2 regions of the Paenibacillus sp. FSL H8-0332 genome follow, and region 2 is predicted to be linked to the other one. Evidence: riboswitches for the same ligand, from Rfam matches in the RefSeq annotation. Region 2 holds a riboswitch; the other holds the start of a gene.
The links. Region 2 has a riboswitch for cyclic di-AMP ahead of NST43_RS31530 (3D domain-containing protein). Riboswitches for the same ligand answer to the same signal wherever they lie in the genome.
Positions count from the first base shown of each region.

Region 1: linked by a shared signal. The riboswitch ahead of NST43_RS09910 (alpha/beta hydrolase) and the one ahead of NST43_RS31530 (3D domain-containing protein) in region 2 are both predicted to bind cyclic di-AMP.

Region 1 is NZ_CP150145.1:2,289,940-2,297,789, forward strand. It holds gene NST43_RS09880 (Na+/H+ antiporter subunit A) at 1-2,026, shown strand, start outside; gene NST43_RS09885 (Na(+)/H(+) antiporter subunit C) at 2,014-2,346, shown strand; gene NST43_RS09890 (Na+/H+ antiporter subunit D) at 2,343-3,818, shown strand; gene NST43_RS09895 (Na+/H+ antiporter subunit E) at 3,824-4,306, shown strand; gene NST43_RS09900 (Na(+)/H(+) antiporter subunit F1) at 4,306-4,599, shown strand; gene mnhG (monovalent cation/H(+) antiporter subunit G) at 4,589-4,948, shown strand; cyclic di-AMP (ydaO/yuaA leader) riboswitch at 4,947-5,080, shown strand; gene NST43_RS09910 (alpha/beta hydrolase) at 5,088-5,903, shown strand; gene NST43_RS09915 (TrkH family potassium uptake protein) at 5,930-7,288, shown strand; gene NST43_RS09920 (cytochrome ubiquinol oxidase subunit I) at 7,682-7,850, shown strand, end outside.
Region 2 is NZ_CP150145.1:7,203,431-7,211,280, forward strand. It holds gene NST43_RS31520 (HD domain-containing protein) at 1-1,073, shown strand, start outside; gene NST43_RS31525 (TatD family hydrolase) at 1,136-1,906, shown strand; cyclic di-AMP (ydaO/yuaA leader) riboswitch at 2,105-2,332, shown strand; gene NST43_RS31530 (3D domain-containing protein) at 2,619-3,779, shown strand; gene rnmV (ribonuclease M5) at 3,941-4,492, shown strand; gene rsmA (16S rRNA (adenine(1518)-N(6)/adenine(1519)-N(6))-dimethyltransferase RsmA) at 4,489-5,373, shown strand; gene yabG (sporulation peptidase YabG) at 5,448-6,356, shown strand; gene NST43_RS31550 (Veg family protein) at 6,631-6,906, shown strand; gene NST43_RS31555 (small, acid-soluble spore protein, alpha/beta type) at 7,136-7,312, shown strand; gene ispE (4-(cytidine 5'-diphospho)-2-C-methyl-D-erythritol kinase) at 7,573-7,850, shown strand, end outside.

The DNA of each region.
Region 1 (7,850 bases), 2.6 Mb from region 2:
GGTAACTCTGATCTATGGGTCGTTCAAAGCCATCCGGCAAACCGATCTAAAGGCCTTACTCGCGTACTCCACGATCAGTCAACTCGGCTTGATCATGTCTTTGCTTGGACTCGGGTCGGCGGCAGCCTTCTTTACCGGTACGGGGGATGCGGTTTTCTATACGATAGCTACTTCAGCAGCGCTTTTTCACCTTATTAACCATGCTGTATTTAAAGGCAGTCTGTTTATGGTTGTGGGCATCATTGACCATGAGACGGGTACCCGTGATCTGCGCAAGCTTGGCGGGCTTATGTCCCTCATGCCGGTCACCTTCTCTATCGCATTGATCGGGACATTCTCCATGGCCGGATTGCCGCCATTCAGCGGATTCCTCAGTAAAGAAATGTTCTTCACTTCTGTCCTCAATATCCGGGAGTTTGACATCCTGAGCTCAGGATACTGGACCCAGCTCTTTCCGGTGATTGCCTGGATTGCCAGTGTATTTACCTTTGTATACAGCATGATCTTTGTCTTCAAGACCTTCCGCGGCAAGCTGAAGGAAGACAAATTGGATAAAGTGCCTCATGAAGCTCCACTGGGTCTCTTGCTGTCACCGGTGATTCTAATTTCACTGGCTGTAGTGTTTGCTTTCTTCCCTGACCTGGTCTCTGCTACGCTGATTGAACCGGCCATGTCTTCCATTCATACGGGGCTGCTGGCGCCAGAAGAAGTCTTTGAGGTTTCTATTCATTTCTGGCATGGCTGGACACCGGAAATCTTCATGACCCTCGGCGTTATAGCAGCAGGTACGCTGTTGTTTAGAATCTATACCCGGTTACGTGTACTAGACCGTGAAGCCGGCGGCACCAATGCACTGAGCCGTATGTATGACTTCTCGTTAAGACTGCTCGAGCAGGGTTCAAGACGCTTAACCGATGCCTATATGACTGGCTCGGGTCGCCATTACCTGATCTATATTTTTAGCTTTTTCATCATTTCCTTGCTCACAGTTCTGCTCCGGCAGCCAGGCATTAGCTTTGGTATGGATCAATATGCCTCATTGTCTTTTTATGAACTAGCGGTTGTAGCAGCAATGCTACTGGCTGCCTTTGCAGTTCCATTTGCCAAGTCACGTGTGAGCGCGATTCTGTTCACCGGTGGTGTGGGGTACATGGTGACGCTGCTCTTCGTTCTTTTCCGAGCACCGGATCTTGCACTCACACAGATGATTATAGAGACCGTATCGGTCATTCTGTTCCTTCTTTGTTTCCGGTATTTACCGAAGCTGAAGAAGCAGAAGGAGCCGCTGCGTTTTAAGCTGCCCAATCTGGTGATAGCGGCTGGAGCCGGGATCACGATGACGTTGATTGCTCTGGCGGCGATGGGTACCAGTCCGTTTGAACCTATCTCCGAGTTTTTCTTGAAGGAAAGCTACAACCAGGCTGGCGGCAAGAATGTTGTCAACGTCATCCTGGTAGATTTCCGCGGGTTTGATACTTTGTTTGAAATCATGGTGCTTGGCATCGCCTCACTGGCCATTTATGGTCTGATACATCTGAGAATGGAGACGGAATTGCCGCCGCTGGAGCCTGCCAAGAAAGAACTATTGCCGCTACGCAGCAATGATGTGATTCTACAGACGGTCTCCAAGGGGATTGTCCTTGTCATTCTGATATTCTCCCTGTATCTGTTCTTTGCCGGACATAATCATCCCGGGGGAGGCTTTATCGGGGCTTTGATGGCTTCTGCTGCGCTTATGCTCATTGCAATTGCATTTGGCATGGATCAGGTACGTAAGGTGCTCCCTGTGAATTACCGGCTGCTTACTGCTTCCGGGCTCATGCTGGCTATTCTGACAGCGTCAGGTTCATTCCTGTTTGATGCTCCTTTTCTAAGTCATACGTTCGGCCACTTCCATCTGCCTGTACTTGGGGATACGGAGCTGGCGACTGCCGTCCTGTTTGACCTTGGCGTATTCCTGGCCGTAGTCGGTGTGACGATGACCATCATTTTATCGATCGGAGGGGAGAAGAAATGGAACTCGTAATGGCGGTAGCGGTCGGAATTCTCTTCATGATCGGTGTTTACCTGATTCTCTCCAAAAGCCTGCTGCGCATTGTGCTGGGAACCTCCTTGCTGACGCATGGAGTCCATCTGCTGCTGCTCACGATGGCCGGGCTCAAAAAGGGTGCAGCCCCTGTACTAGGCAAGGCGGATACCTATGTTGATCCGCTGCCGCAGGCGCTGATTCTAACCTCCATCGTCATCAGCTTTGGGGTCACAGCCTTCTTTTTCGTACTCGCATACCGGTCTTATCAGACGCGGGGTACTGATGAAATGGACAGCATTAAGGAGGACAACGAATGAGCAATCTATTGGTGCTCCCGATTCTCATTCCGCTGGCTACGGCTGTCATCCTGATTTTTCTCAAAGAGAAGATCCGGCTTCAGCGCGTGATTAGTGCGCTCAGCGGTCTATTGAATATTCTGATTGCGGTGCTGCTGGTTACACGTGTCCATTCAGAGGGCATACAGACCCTGCAGATGGGGGGCTGGCTCCCTCCGTATGGCATTGTATTTGTGGGGGATATGTTTGCTGTATTGCTGGTAATGATGGCTTCGATCGTCAGTTTTGCGATTCTGTGCTACTCCTTCAGCAGTATTGGAGAGCAGCGGGAGCGGTTCTATTATTATACGTTCTTTCAGTTTTTGCTTGTCGGGGTATACGGTTCGTTTCTTACCGGGGATATATTCAACCTGTTTGTCTTTTTTGAGGTCATGCTGATTTCTTCTTATGCGCTCATCTCACTCGGAGGGACCAAGCTTCAGCTAAGAGAAACGTCGAAATACCTGCTCATCAATATTGTATCCTCAACACTGTTCGTAGCTGCGGTAGCTTATCTCTATGCAGCGGTAGGAACACTCAACATGGCGCATCTGTCCCAGCGTATCGCTGAAGCGGGACAAGGCGGCGTGCTTAATGTGATTGCTATTTTGTTCTTGATTGTATTCTCCCTGAAGGCCGGGCTGTTCCTGTTCTTCTGGCTTCCAGGGTCCTACAGTGCACCTCCGGCGGCTGTCAGAGCGTTGTTCGGTGCCCTGCTGACCAAAGTAGGACTCTATGCAATCATCCGCACCTTCACGTTGCTGTTCGTGAACGATCCCGGCTTCACCCATGACTGGATCGCCTGGATGGCTGCTGCTACCATGATCCTGGGTAGCCTGGGGGCAGTGGCTTATAAGGATATCCCGCGGATTCTGAATTATAACATCATTATCAGCGTTGGATTTGTAGCCTTTGGAATCGCTGCAGGGACTGCAGATTCAATGAATGGGGCAGTCTTCTATCTGTTGCACGATATGCTGGCCAAGGGACTTATGTTTATTCTGGGCGGGATGATTATATCCGCAGCCGGAACGGACCGGCTAGGCAGTATGGGCGGGATGATCAGAAAGTATCCGTTTCTCGGCTGGATGTTTTTTATTCTGGCACTCGCCCTGGTGGGGATTCCGCCGCTTAGCGGTTTTGCCGGCAAAATTATGATCCTCCGCGGAGCGTTGTCAGAGGGGATGCTTACGTTGTCTCTAATTGGTCTGGGGTCAAGCTTTATGGTGCTGTTCTCCCTGATGAAGGTGTTCCGGCTGGCATTCTGGGGAAATGAACCCAAGGAAGAGCAGCCTAAGGTGAGCTTGAAGGCTGCTTCGGCTGTGGCTGCCGGCTTGCTGCTGCTTGTGATTGCAATGGGGATCGGGGCGGAGGTTGTGTATACTTATGTATCGCAGGCAGGTGACGTTCTGGCTTCACCTGCGCTATATATAGAAGCCATAATGAAGGAGTAGAGGAGATGGCCTTACAATTCCTGTTTAATCTGTTGATTGCCTTTCTGTGGATGGCGATAAATAATAATAACTCCGGTTCAACCTTCGTTGTAGGTTATCTGCTGGGCATCGGGCTTTTACTGTTATTTAGGAAATCCAGGTCCCAGTCCCGGCCATTCTATCTCATACGTATATGGGCTGTACTTAAGCTCCTGCTGATCTTTGCCCGTGAACTTACGGTTTCGAATTTCGTGGTCATAGGTCATATTATCCGTCCAAAACTGGCTATACGTCCCGGTATCTTTGCTTATGAGACTGCTTTGACCACGCCCTGGGAAGTTACACTGCTCTCGTGCCTGATTTGTCTGACACCGGGAACCCTGACCCTGGATGTTTCCAAGGATGGCAAGACGCTGTACATTCATGCAATTGATATTAAAGATGCAGAGCTGCTGGTCACGCAGATTAGAGGCACTTTCGAACGAGCGATTAGGGAGGTGACCCGTTAATGATCCCAGTTATGCTAACCGTGGCCATGATCATTCTGGCTCTGGCGATGCTGGCCTGCCTGTTCCGTCTCCTGAAAGGGCCAACCCGCTCCGACAGGGTTGCCGCACTCGATACGATAGGCATTCATGTACTTGCTATGATAACCGTCTTTAGTATGCTGCTGGATACCCAGGATTTTATAGAAGTCATCCTGGTTATCGGGATTCTGACGTTTATTGGTACTACGGCACTGGCCAGATATATTGAACGGGGAGCCGTTATAGAGGATGGAGGGAACCCTAATGACAGGTGAACTGATTAGCTCTATTCTTGTGGTAATGGGCGCAGTCTTCTGCGGCTTAAGTGCCTTCGGCTTAGTACGGCTGCCCGATGTGTATCTGCGTTCACATGCTGCTACCAAAAGTGCAACCTTCGGGGTATTGTGTTTGCTGACAGGAGGCTTCCTGTACTTTTGGTTCAAAGACGGAACGGTTAACGTCAAGCTTCTGCTGGCGATTGTATTTGTATTCATCACTTCACCGGTAGCAGGTCATTTAAATGGCCGGGCTGCCTACCGTTCCGGAGTGCCCCTATGGAAGGGAAGCGTTCAGGATGACCTGAAGTCACTGAAGGAAGAAAGTAAGGAAACGTCTGAGAAATAACAGTTAATCGCTGAATTCCTTATAGGAAGCGGGGGAACCAGGTTACATGGGGTGAATCTCGGAAAAAACGAGTAGGGCTACTTTCAGGCCCGAATCCGGCAGCTAACCCCGCAAGCGTTCATGAGAGGATGCACTATATATGCCGTATATTGAATTGAATGGAACATCGCTGTATTATGAGATGTCGGGCAGCGGTCTGCCCATTGTTTTTATTCATGATTATTCGACCTCTCATCATCTGTTTGAGCCGCAAGCGGAATATTTCAGCAAGCGTGCCAAAGTGATCGTATTCGATTTGAGAGGGAACGGGCAATCGGGTAAAATGGATGTGGAAATCAGCCGGATCGTAGACACACAATGTGAAGATTTGAAGCTGTTATTGGACGCTTTATCTGTAGAGAAGGCTGTTATCGTAGCTTGTTCCAGTGGTGCTGTGCTCGCCCAGAAATTCGCCTATCTGTACCCTGAACGGATAATAAATATGGTATTGGTGGACAGTTATTTTCAGGAGGATTACACGGCGAGAGGCAGTAAAATGAAAGGAATCTTTGAGGTCTGCGCATGGGCGGCCCATTATCTTCCTGCCGAAATGTTCATCCGTTCCTTGCGCATCACCTACAATAAATGGCTCTCGGCTTATCATATTCTCAGGAAAGAGCTTGTGCATGAACGGACAACGGAATTAATTAAGCAGCGGCTGGCACTTAGACAAACGGACAGCTACGGGTTCGCATTACGGCTGCAGATTCCTGTTCTTGTTGTATCCGGGAATCAGAATGAATGGGCGCTGGAGCAGGTGGAAAGAACAGCCGGCAAGTATCCGTCTGCCCGTCTGGCGATCCTTGAGGATGCGATGTATCCGACTCATCTGTGTCAACCCCAGCTCTTCAACCGTATATTACTGGATTATCTTAGGGAACAGCATAGTTTTCAGCAGGCGGCAGCCAGCGACTAACTTGAATTACAATGGGAGCCAATGATATGTTCTTTAACAAAATCTCATCCTTCATCACAAATCTCAAATTGACCTCATCCAGAATCATTTTGCTCGGTTTTGCCGTCCCTATTTTGCTAGGTACAGTGCTGCTGGCCTTGCCGATATCTTCGTCCAGCGGACTTAGTATAGGGTGGCTGGCAGCACTGTTTACTTCGACTTCAGCCGTATGCGTAACGGGACTTGTTGTACTTGATACCGGTACCGACTTTTCTCATTTTGGACAGATGATCATCTTACTTCTGATTCAAATTGGCGGATTGGGATTTATGACATTCAGTGTTTTGATTGCCGTGATCATGGGGAAAAAGATTGGACTAAAAGAACGTCTGCTTATCCAGCAATCATCTAATTCTGTAACAACACAAGGAGTCGTGCGGTTATCACTCAATATCTTTCTCATTTCATTTATCGTGGAGACAACTGGAGCTATAGTGTTGGCCCTTCGATGGGCAAATGAACTAGGAACAACAAGGTCCATTTATTATGGAATATTCCATTCAGTGTCTGCCTTCAATAACGCCGGATTTGGATTATGGCCAGACAGTCTGAGCCGCTATGTGGGTGACCCGTTAGTTAATATTGTTATCTCTTTTTTGTTTATCATCGGCGGGATTGGATTCACGGTGATTCTGGATCTGTACCGGAAAAGAAGATGGAGAGATCTTTCCTTTCATACAAAAATAGTTTTAATTACCTCTGGGCTCCTTTGTATGGCAGGGTTTTTGGTGATTTTTGCGATTGAACTCTTTAACACGAAAACATTCAGTACTCTCTCATGGAGTGAAAGAACTTGGGCGGCATATTTTCAGGGTGTTGTTACCCGTACAGCCGGCTTTAATTCCATCGATATTGGAGCAATGCTCCCGGCTTCACAATTTTTCATGATTTTCCTGATGTTTGTAGGAGCTTCGTCCGGATCGACTGGAGGAGGTATAAAAACGACCACTTTTGCTGTACTCATGTTAAGTATCGTCTCAACGATTAAGGGGAAGACAGATGTGCAACTGCTTAAAAAACGCATCTCTCAGGATATCATATTCAGGGCACTGGCAGTAATGACCATATCCCTGGGTGTAGTTCTTACAGCCACCTTTCTTCTATCCATTACAGAATATGCTCATCCTAAAGACTTCCTGGCGCTTCTCTTTGAAGCAACCTCTGCATTTGGAACTGTAGGAATGTCTATGAATCTAACGCCAGAGCTTTCGCCACTGGGAAAATGCATCATCATAATTACAATGTACATCGGGAGACTAGGGCCCTTGACTTTAGCTTTAGCACTGGCACAAAAAAATGTGAAGCAAAAATATCGGTATCCGGAAGATAAGCTGCTGATCGGGTAAAGTTTATTGAGCTGCGCTAGTTCTAATGATTTTAGTAAGAATTGGGGTATAGCCGGTGAAGAATTGAGTATATGGCACAAAAAATTTCGAAAGACTTGTATTAAAATCGGTAACTTTTTTTGTGATAATTTAACCATCAGCGGCAGTCCAAGACTTTATTTACTGAGTCTTAGACTGCCGCTATTTTTATTAATGAACAGTCCTGTACCATGTTATTCCCTATCAAACAATAGCCCGATAGAGTAGTTTCGGCTGTATTCACCAAGATGTAAGAAAGAGTTGATGCTTTCATGAACGTTTAAAGGCGAAAAGGTGACCGGAACCGATTCGCTTAAAATTAAAGATATAATAATTTAAAATAACTATCAGCTTTTATAAGGAGGCACTAACATAATGGGCATCGATACCGTGCTGTGGAGCAGACTGGTGACAGGCTTGACACTGGGGTTCCACGTTATTTTCGCAACAATTGGCGTTGGGGTTCCGCTGATGATCGCCATTGCTGAATTCATGGGCATACGCAAAAAAGACCCTCACTACACGCTGATGGCCAAGAGATGGG
Region 2 (7,850 bases):
GGATTATCTCCCAATTTGAACGGAGTGGTTACAAGGACTGGATACCGGAGGAAAGACTGCTCACCTTATGTGCGGCGCTGCTGCATGATCTGGGGCATGGCCCATTTTCCCATTCTATAGAAGAAGCTTTCGAAATGGATCATGAAGACTGGACCTGCCGCATCATTCTGGAGGATACGGAGATCACGGCTATTCTGCGCGATGTGGCGGAAGATTTCCCTGGTAAAGTGGCTTCGGTCATCTCCAAAACCTATGAGCATGAAATTGTTGTCAATTTGGTGTCAGGACCGCTGGATGCGGACCGGATGGATTATCTGCTGCGGGATGCGTATTATACAGGGGTGAATTACGGAACCATAGACATCGACCGGATTCTGCGGATGCTTCGCCCTTATGACGGCCGGGTGGTGGTGAAGGAATCAGGGATGCATGCGATTGAGGATTATCTGATGTCACGGTACCAGATGTACTGGCAGGTCTATTTCCATCCGGTAACCCGCAGCTCTGAGATTATTCTGCGGCAGATTCTCCGCCGGGCCAAGGAGCTGGTGCAGCAGGAGTATGCCTTCAGATTCATGATCGAGCCCTTGAGTGATCTGTTCAGCGGAGAGGTGACGGTAGCTCAGTATCTGCTGCTCGATGAAGCCTTGATGCAGACTGCCTTCATGCAGTGGACGCTGGAGGAGGATGACATCCTGAGCGACTTGTGCAGCCGGTTTATCCATCGTAAACTGTATAAATATGTGGAGATGGAGCATCTGGATTCCGGCACCATTGACGAAATCCGCCGCAGCTTCGACGGTGCCGGACTGCGGCCCGATTATGACCTGGAAATTGATTTCCCCACCGATCTTCCTTATGATGTGTTCCGTCCGGGAGACGGGTTTGACAGCAAGCAGATTCTGCTTCTGGACAAGTATGACCAGCTGAGGGAAATCTCCGAGGTTTCGGATATTGTACGCTCTATCAGCGGCATTCACCGCGGCAGATACCATCTGTATTTTCCGCAGGACAGGCTGCAGAAAGCCCTTCCACAGCTGCCGCCGTCTATCGCAGAGATTTTTGCCAAATAATCAGATCAAGCCTGGAATTCTGGAATTATAGATAGAATCACAAGCCGAAAGGATGTAATGTAATGCAGCTATTCGACACACATACCCATCTGGATGCTCCACAATTCGACGAAGACCGCGAAGAGGTCATTGCCAGAGCGCTGGAATCTGGAGTCAGCAAAATGATCAACATCGGCTTTAACCGGGAAACGATACCGACCACCATGCAGCTTGCCGAGAAATATGATTATATTTATGCAGCCGTAGGCTGGCATCCCCAGGATGCGATCAGTATGAAGGACGGAGACCTGGAGTGGATCGCCTCCCTGTGTGCTCATCCCAAGGTGGTCGCCATCGGTGAGATCGGGCTTGATTATTACTGGGACACCTCCCCTAAGGAAGTGCAGCATGAAGTATTCCGCAAGCAGATCGGGCTTGCCCGTGAGCTGAAGATGCCAATTAGTATTCATAACCGTGATGCTCATGAAGATGTCATCCGTATTCTCCGTGAGGAAAAGGCGGGCGAGGTTGGCGGCGTTATGCATTCCTTCTCCGGCAGCTGGGAAAGTGCCAAGATGTGTCTTGATTTGGGCTTCCATCTTTCTTTTGGAGGACCGATTACGTTCAAGAATGCCAGGGTACCCAAAGAGGTGCTTGCCCAGACTCCGCTGGACCGGCTTCTCATCGAAACAGACTCCCCATATCTGACTCCGCACCCGTTCCGGGGCAAGCGAAATGAGACCGCTCATGTGAGGCTGGTAGCGGAGGCAGCTGCGGCAATAAAAGGGATTGAATTACAGGAATTGGCGGAAATTACGTATGCGAACGCACTGGAACGATTTGGTATACTCTGAAAATGAGAGTAAAAGTGATGAAAAATGAAGTATAGCGGATATATTAAACTTTTATGACCGAAAAACGGCCGATTATTACAATATTTTAATCATTTTTTTACGTAAACGTGGTTGAATCGTCCTTTACAACATGTATCAAAACAGGATATCATCTTTTCAGTGCAGTGAGCTGTTGTAACTGTGACAGTCACTTTTTCATGGATCGTCTCGCTGAGTCTCCGGATGGAGAACGGGGGAACCAATAATGCTCTGCCGCATGAACGTATGAGAGTACAACACAGAATTGCCGCAGACTTTATTTGATTTCTTTACGTGGTCTTTGGGGTGAATTTGAGGGCAACCGCCGTGAGCGGGTGACCTGAGATAGGGCGTCTCTCTTATGCCCGAACCCGACAGCTAACCCCGTAAGCGCAAGTAAGAGAGGAAACCTCGTGCATAAGCATTCCCGCGTTTTTGACACCGGAGAAGCCACGAAAGAGTCCTCCATGAACTCTTTTTAGGCTTTTTTTGTTTTGAATAACGCGGATGCTCCCGGCATACTGTTATATAACAGATATCCGGAGTAACTATGCCGAGCAGGCGATCCATGAGCAGGAAACGCTGAAGCAATGCGGGCGTATCCTGTTGCAATCTCAAACCTAGTTTCGTCAGAAGTGATACAGTCACCTTGATATAACTTAGACGACGGGGCTATGTAAGGAGGATGGAGAGAGTGGGCGTATTCCAACCAGAGGTATCCCATGATTCGCAATCATCCAGCAGGTCTATCGCATTACGGTTGAAGCAAGTAAATCCCCGCGTAGTTTTACTTGCCGGTGTGGTATCGATTGTTATCGCACTGTTAATTCTGCTGTACGTACACGGTCAGAGCAAAAAGGAAATTACTCTAGTAATAGACGGACAGGTACAGACACTGGAGACGCGGGAAACGCTGTTCAGTGATGTGCTGGCTAAGGAACAGATTTCGCTGCAGGCGCATGATGAATTATCTATTGGCCTTAGTGATGAAATAAAAGACGGCGACCGTATCGTGATTAACACTGCGCAAAAGTTCGCTCTTACCGTAGACGGGAAGACCGAGACGTTATTTACGACCGAGGATACCATCGGTCAGGCCATTGGCAAACTGGGCCTCAGCCTGGAAGGCTTAGACAAGATTTACCCTTCGCTAGAAACCGCAGTATCTGCAGACATGGAAATCAAAATTGTCCGGATTAACAAGCATGTGGTTCAACGGACAACCAATTTGCCTTTCCGGGTAATCAAGACAGCAGACCCCTCTTTGACCAAGGGAACCGTAAGAGTTGCACAGGCAGGTAAGCCGGGCGTTATGATCCAGCACATCGAGAAGATCTATCAAGATGGCGAGCTGGCCACCATGCGCATGATCGGCAAAGAAGTACAGACGGTTACCAAGGACAAAGTCATTGCCATTGGTACCAAGCCGCTTCCTAAGCCCGCTCCTGTTGTTGCCAAAGTTTCCAAACCTGTAACAACCTCCAAGTCATCTAAAGCCAGTGCAAAGGCCAGCAATGTTACCAGTAAAGCTGGTGTGGATTTTGAGTACAAAAGAATGATTAAGAACGTATCCATGACCGCGTATTCCTCGCAAGAACCGGGTATTGGAACACGTACCGCCTCCGGCACGCGCGTAACGGAAGGCCGCACTATAGCTGTAGATCCAAGCATTATACCAATCGGCTGGTGGGTGTACATTGAAGGATTAGGGTTTCGCCGAGCAGAGGATACCGGCGGTGCCATCAAAGGCAACAAGGTGGATGTCTATTACGATTCACTGAGCCATGCCCGTAATTTCGGACGTAAGTCGCGGACACTTTATGTGATCGGACCTGTGAAGCCGGAGCTGAACTAAACGTAAAGTCTTTTGCAAATTAACGGTTAATACGATATAGTGAGGGAAGCACTTACGAAATTTTAGAGAGCTGCCGCTCATCACTTATACATTCTTTAGCCAAAAAGAAGGGGAGCGAATCCTCTTCTTTTTGCGTTCTGGAGTAAGGAGTAACATTATTTATGATTAAAGAGCTGATTGTGGTTGAAGGGAAAAGCGATACCGTTGCCGTTAAGCGGGCGGTAGAGGCAGATACGATCGAAACCGGGGGCTCGGCAGTGGACCGCAAGGTCATTGCCAAGATCCAGCTTGCCATGCAGCGCCGGGGCGTAATCATTCTTACGGACCCGGATCATGCCGGAGAGCGGATCCGCAAAATTGTCGCGGCCAAGGTACCGGGGTGCAAGCATGCCTTCATCCCGGAGAAGGATGCAACCCGCAAAGGGGATATCGGGATAGAGAACGCTTCGCCTGAGGCCATCCGCCATGCGCTGGAGCATGTGCATACCTCCTTCGAGGGGGCGCCGGTCATCATCGGGCTGGATGAGCTCATGGCCGGAGGGCTAATGGTGCATCCCCGCGCCGCAGAGCGCAGAATGCAGCTGGGCAATCTGCTCGGTATCGGTTATTGCAATGGCAAGCAGCTGTACAAACGTCTGGCGATGTTCGGCATTACCCGCGAGGAGTTCGCGCAGGCCCTCGCCCAAATTGATCAGGGAGGCATTACTTCATGAGTGGTACCGAGAACATCTCGTCCCCAACAAGAACCAAAGCGATAATTCAGCGTTACAAATTTTCCTTCAAAAAAAGCCTGGGCCAGAACTTTCTGATCGATCAGAATATTCTGGACAAAATAGTGGATGCCGCCGGTCTGGACAGCACAGCCGGTGCGCTTGAGATTGGACCGGGGATCGGAGCCCTGACGGAAAGATTGGCGATGACGGCCGGGGCCGTCACTGCGGTGGAGATTGACCGCAGGCTGATTCCTATCCTCAGGGACGTCCTGTCGCCCTATCCCCATGTGAAGATCCGCAATGACGATGTGCTGAAGGTGAATTTGCAGGAGCTGTTCGCTGAGGATTTCGCCGGCAGGGACCGGGTTAGTGTCGTAGCTAACCTGCCGTATTATGTGACCACACCTATACTCATGAAGCTGCTGGAAGAGAAGCTGCCGCTGGATAATATCGTGGTGATGATTCAGAAGGAGGTTGCTGAGCGTATGGCAGCGTCTCCGGGCGGCAAGGAGTACGGCAGTCTGAGTATTGCCGTTCAGTATTACAGCGAGCCTGAGCTGGTCTGTATGGTGCCGCGTACCGTGTTCATCCCGCAGCCGAATGTGGAATCGGCTGTGATCCGGCTGAAGGTCAGAGAGCGTCCTCCGGTGGAGGTAGCGGACGAGAAGCATTTCTTTGGTGTGGTTCAGGCGTCCTTTACCCAGCGGCGCAAGACGATTGCCAATAATCTTAAAGCCCGCTTCTTCCCGGAAGAAGGGCGTGAGCGCCTGGAGGCGCTGCTCTCTGAGGCCGGTATTGAACCCTCACGGCGCGGCGAGACGCTTAGCATTGAAGAATATGCACGGCTCAGTGCGGTTCTTCTGGCCGCAGGCATCGCATAGAATACAGAAAACCCTCCCGGGGGATGAACCAACCGGGGCCTTTGCCCATAACATGGGGTAGAGGTGGTGTTGTGATGAATCTAGGAGACTTGGTCATTCGTAAATCCTATGGCGGCGATGTGACCTTCCGGGTAGACAATATATTGCAGAATAGAGCAGTCATTAAAGGCACGGAGTTCCGTTTGCTGGCGGATTCCCCGCTGGAGGATCTGGTTCAGGTGCCTCCTACACGGGTTACCGAGCGGGGACAGCGTGCGCAGATCAAGGCAACAGAATCCTTAACCTGGCTGCGTAAAGACCGGCAGGTGCAGAGCCAGCGAAGCGGAGAGAGCGTATCGGGGACCACGGGGACCTGGGGTCAATCTCCGAAGGAAGCGGCTTATTTTGAAGTGCCGGGCAAGGTCCTGCATTTGGATGGGGACGCGCTCTATCTGAAGAAGAGCCTGAGCCTCTACGAGCAGCTGCGCATACCGGCAGAGGGACATCATGTCCATGAATCCAAAATGGCGGAAACGCTGTTCCGGCTGCTGCCCCGTGTGCGTCCCGATATCGTTGTGATTACCGGTCATGATGGAGTACTTAAGCAACAACAGAATTATGATCTGTACAGTCTGAGCAGCTATAAGAACTCACAGAATTTTGTGGCAGCCATCCGGGTAGCCCGTGAATATGAGCGGAATTTCGATGCCTTGACGATCGTAGCCGGAGCCTGCCAGTCGCACTTCGAAGCCCTCCTGGGCAATGGTGCCAACTTCGCCAGCTCCCCGGGCAGAATACTCATTCATGCCCTGGACCCGGTGTATATCGCGGCCAAGGCCTCCTTCACTTCCATCCGTGATACGGTGAACTTAAGCGATGTTCTGAACCATACGATCAGCGGTAGCCAGGGGATGGGCGGAATAGAGACGCGAGGCAGCTTCCGTATCGGAATGCCCCAGCTGCAGAATCTGGCAACGCTGAAGGTAGCGCCTTCGATGCTGTAAGCGGGCAAGCGGTAATTGAATAGATGGAAGAACAGGGTAAGCACTATTTGTGCTTATCCTGTTTTTGTTGGAGTAGGGGGACAGCTTCTGGCAGAAGGATGGGCTATGAAGCTGCCCTCGCCGTTACCGCTAACAAGGTGCTAAAGACAGGACTTTCCCTGTCTAAAAAAATTCCGTTGACAACTTTTTTGTCTTCATCTATAATTATTTATTTAATTTGACAACGTCATAAGGAAGTTGTATAATGGACAAGGAAAGAGGTGGTCGTCAGGTAATGGCTAATAACGCGCTGTTAGAAATTAAACGCAGTCTTGAAGCTCACGTCGGTCATAAGATCACGTTGCGGGCTAACGGTGGCCGTCGTAAGACCGTTGAACGCACCGGTGTCCTGGAAGAAACGTACCCTTCTGTATTTATTGTCAAACTTGATCAGGAGCAGCAGACCTTCAAGCGTGTCTCCTATAGCTATGCCGATATACTTACTGAATCTGTGGAAATCACAGTTACCGAAGACGATGGGCAGATGCGGATTATGTATATCAAAGCTTAGCGTCATGGCAGTCTCCCTTGCAGGGGGGCTGTTTTTTGATAGAATTTTTATGTTTTGGGGTCCCCGCAAAGTACCTGAGTCATCATCGAAGCTAAAGCCCCACTTTGTGGGGTTATTTTGCATGTAGGGGGTCTTCCTGAATTATGCTGCATGACACTTGCCCCTTGGCTGCATACTACATAGGCAGTACGTACGTTCATCATAGGGCAGCATAAAGGAGGAATTCGTAATGAGCCGCAGAAGACGGAGTATGATGTCGGAGGAATTGAAGACGGAGCTTGCCAAGGAGCTTGGGTTCTACGAAACGGTTGAGCAGCAGGGCTGGGGCGGAATCCGGGCAGTTGATGCCGGGAATATGGTGAAGCGGGCCATTCAGCTGGCGGAGCAGGCTGCGCGCAAATCATAAGAGCTGTAGCGGTGTTCTGCCGCACCGGGGTATCGCCAGCTGGCGGTACCTTTTCTGCTTGAAATATAAGCGTATTTATACGTTTTACACTATAAATTATCCTTCTATTTCTCGCCGAAACGGTACCGTCCTTTAAAAAGAACGGTAAAGCCGTTTCCACTTGATAGAACCGGATGTTTATTTAATGGACTTCACTGCCAGTTTCTCATATAATATGTTAAGTTGTTTTTTACGGGAAAAGCTGAGGGTGGGTGAACGCCTTGAAAATGTATGAGAAGGCACCGGCAAAAATTAATCTGATGCTGGATGTTCTGCATAAGCGGGCTGACGGATTTCATGAAGTGGAAATGATAATGACAATGGTCGATCTGGCGGACCGTCTGGAGCTGTCGGAGCTGAAGCGGGATTCGATTATTATCTCAAGCCAGGCCGGATATATTCCGCTGGATGAGAAGAATCTGGCCTTTCAGGCTGCAAGACTGATCAAGGACCGGTATAACGTGAGAAGCGGTGTACATATCCATCTGGACAAAAGAAT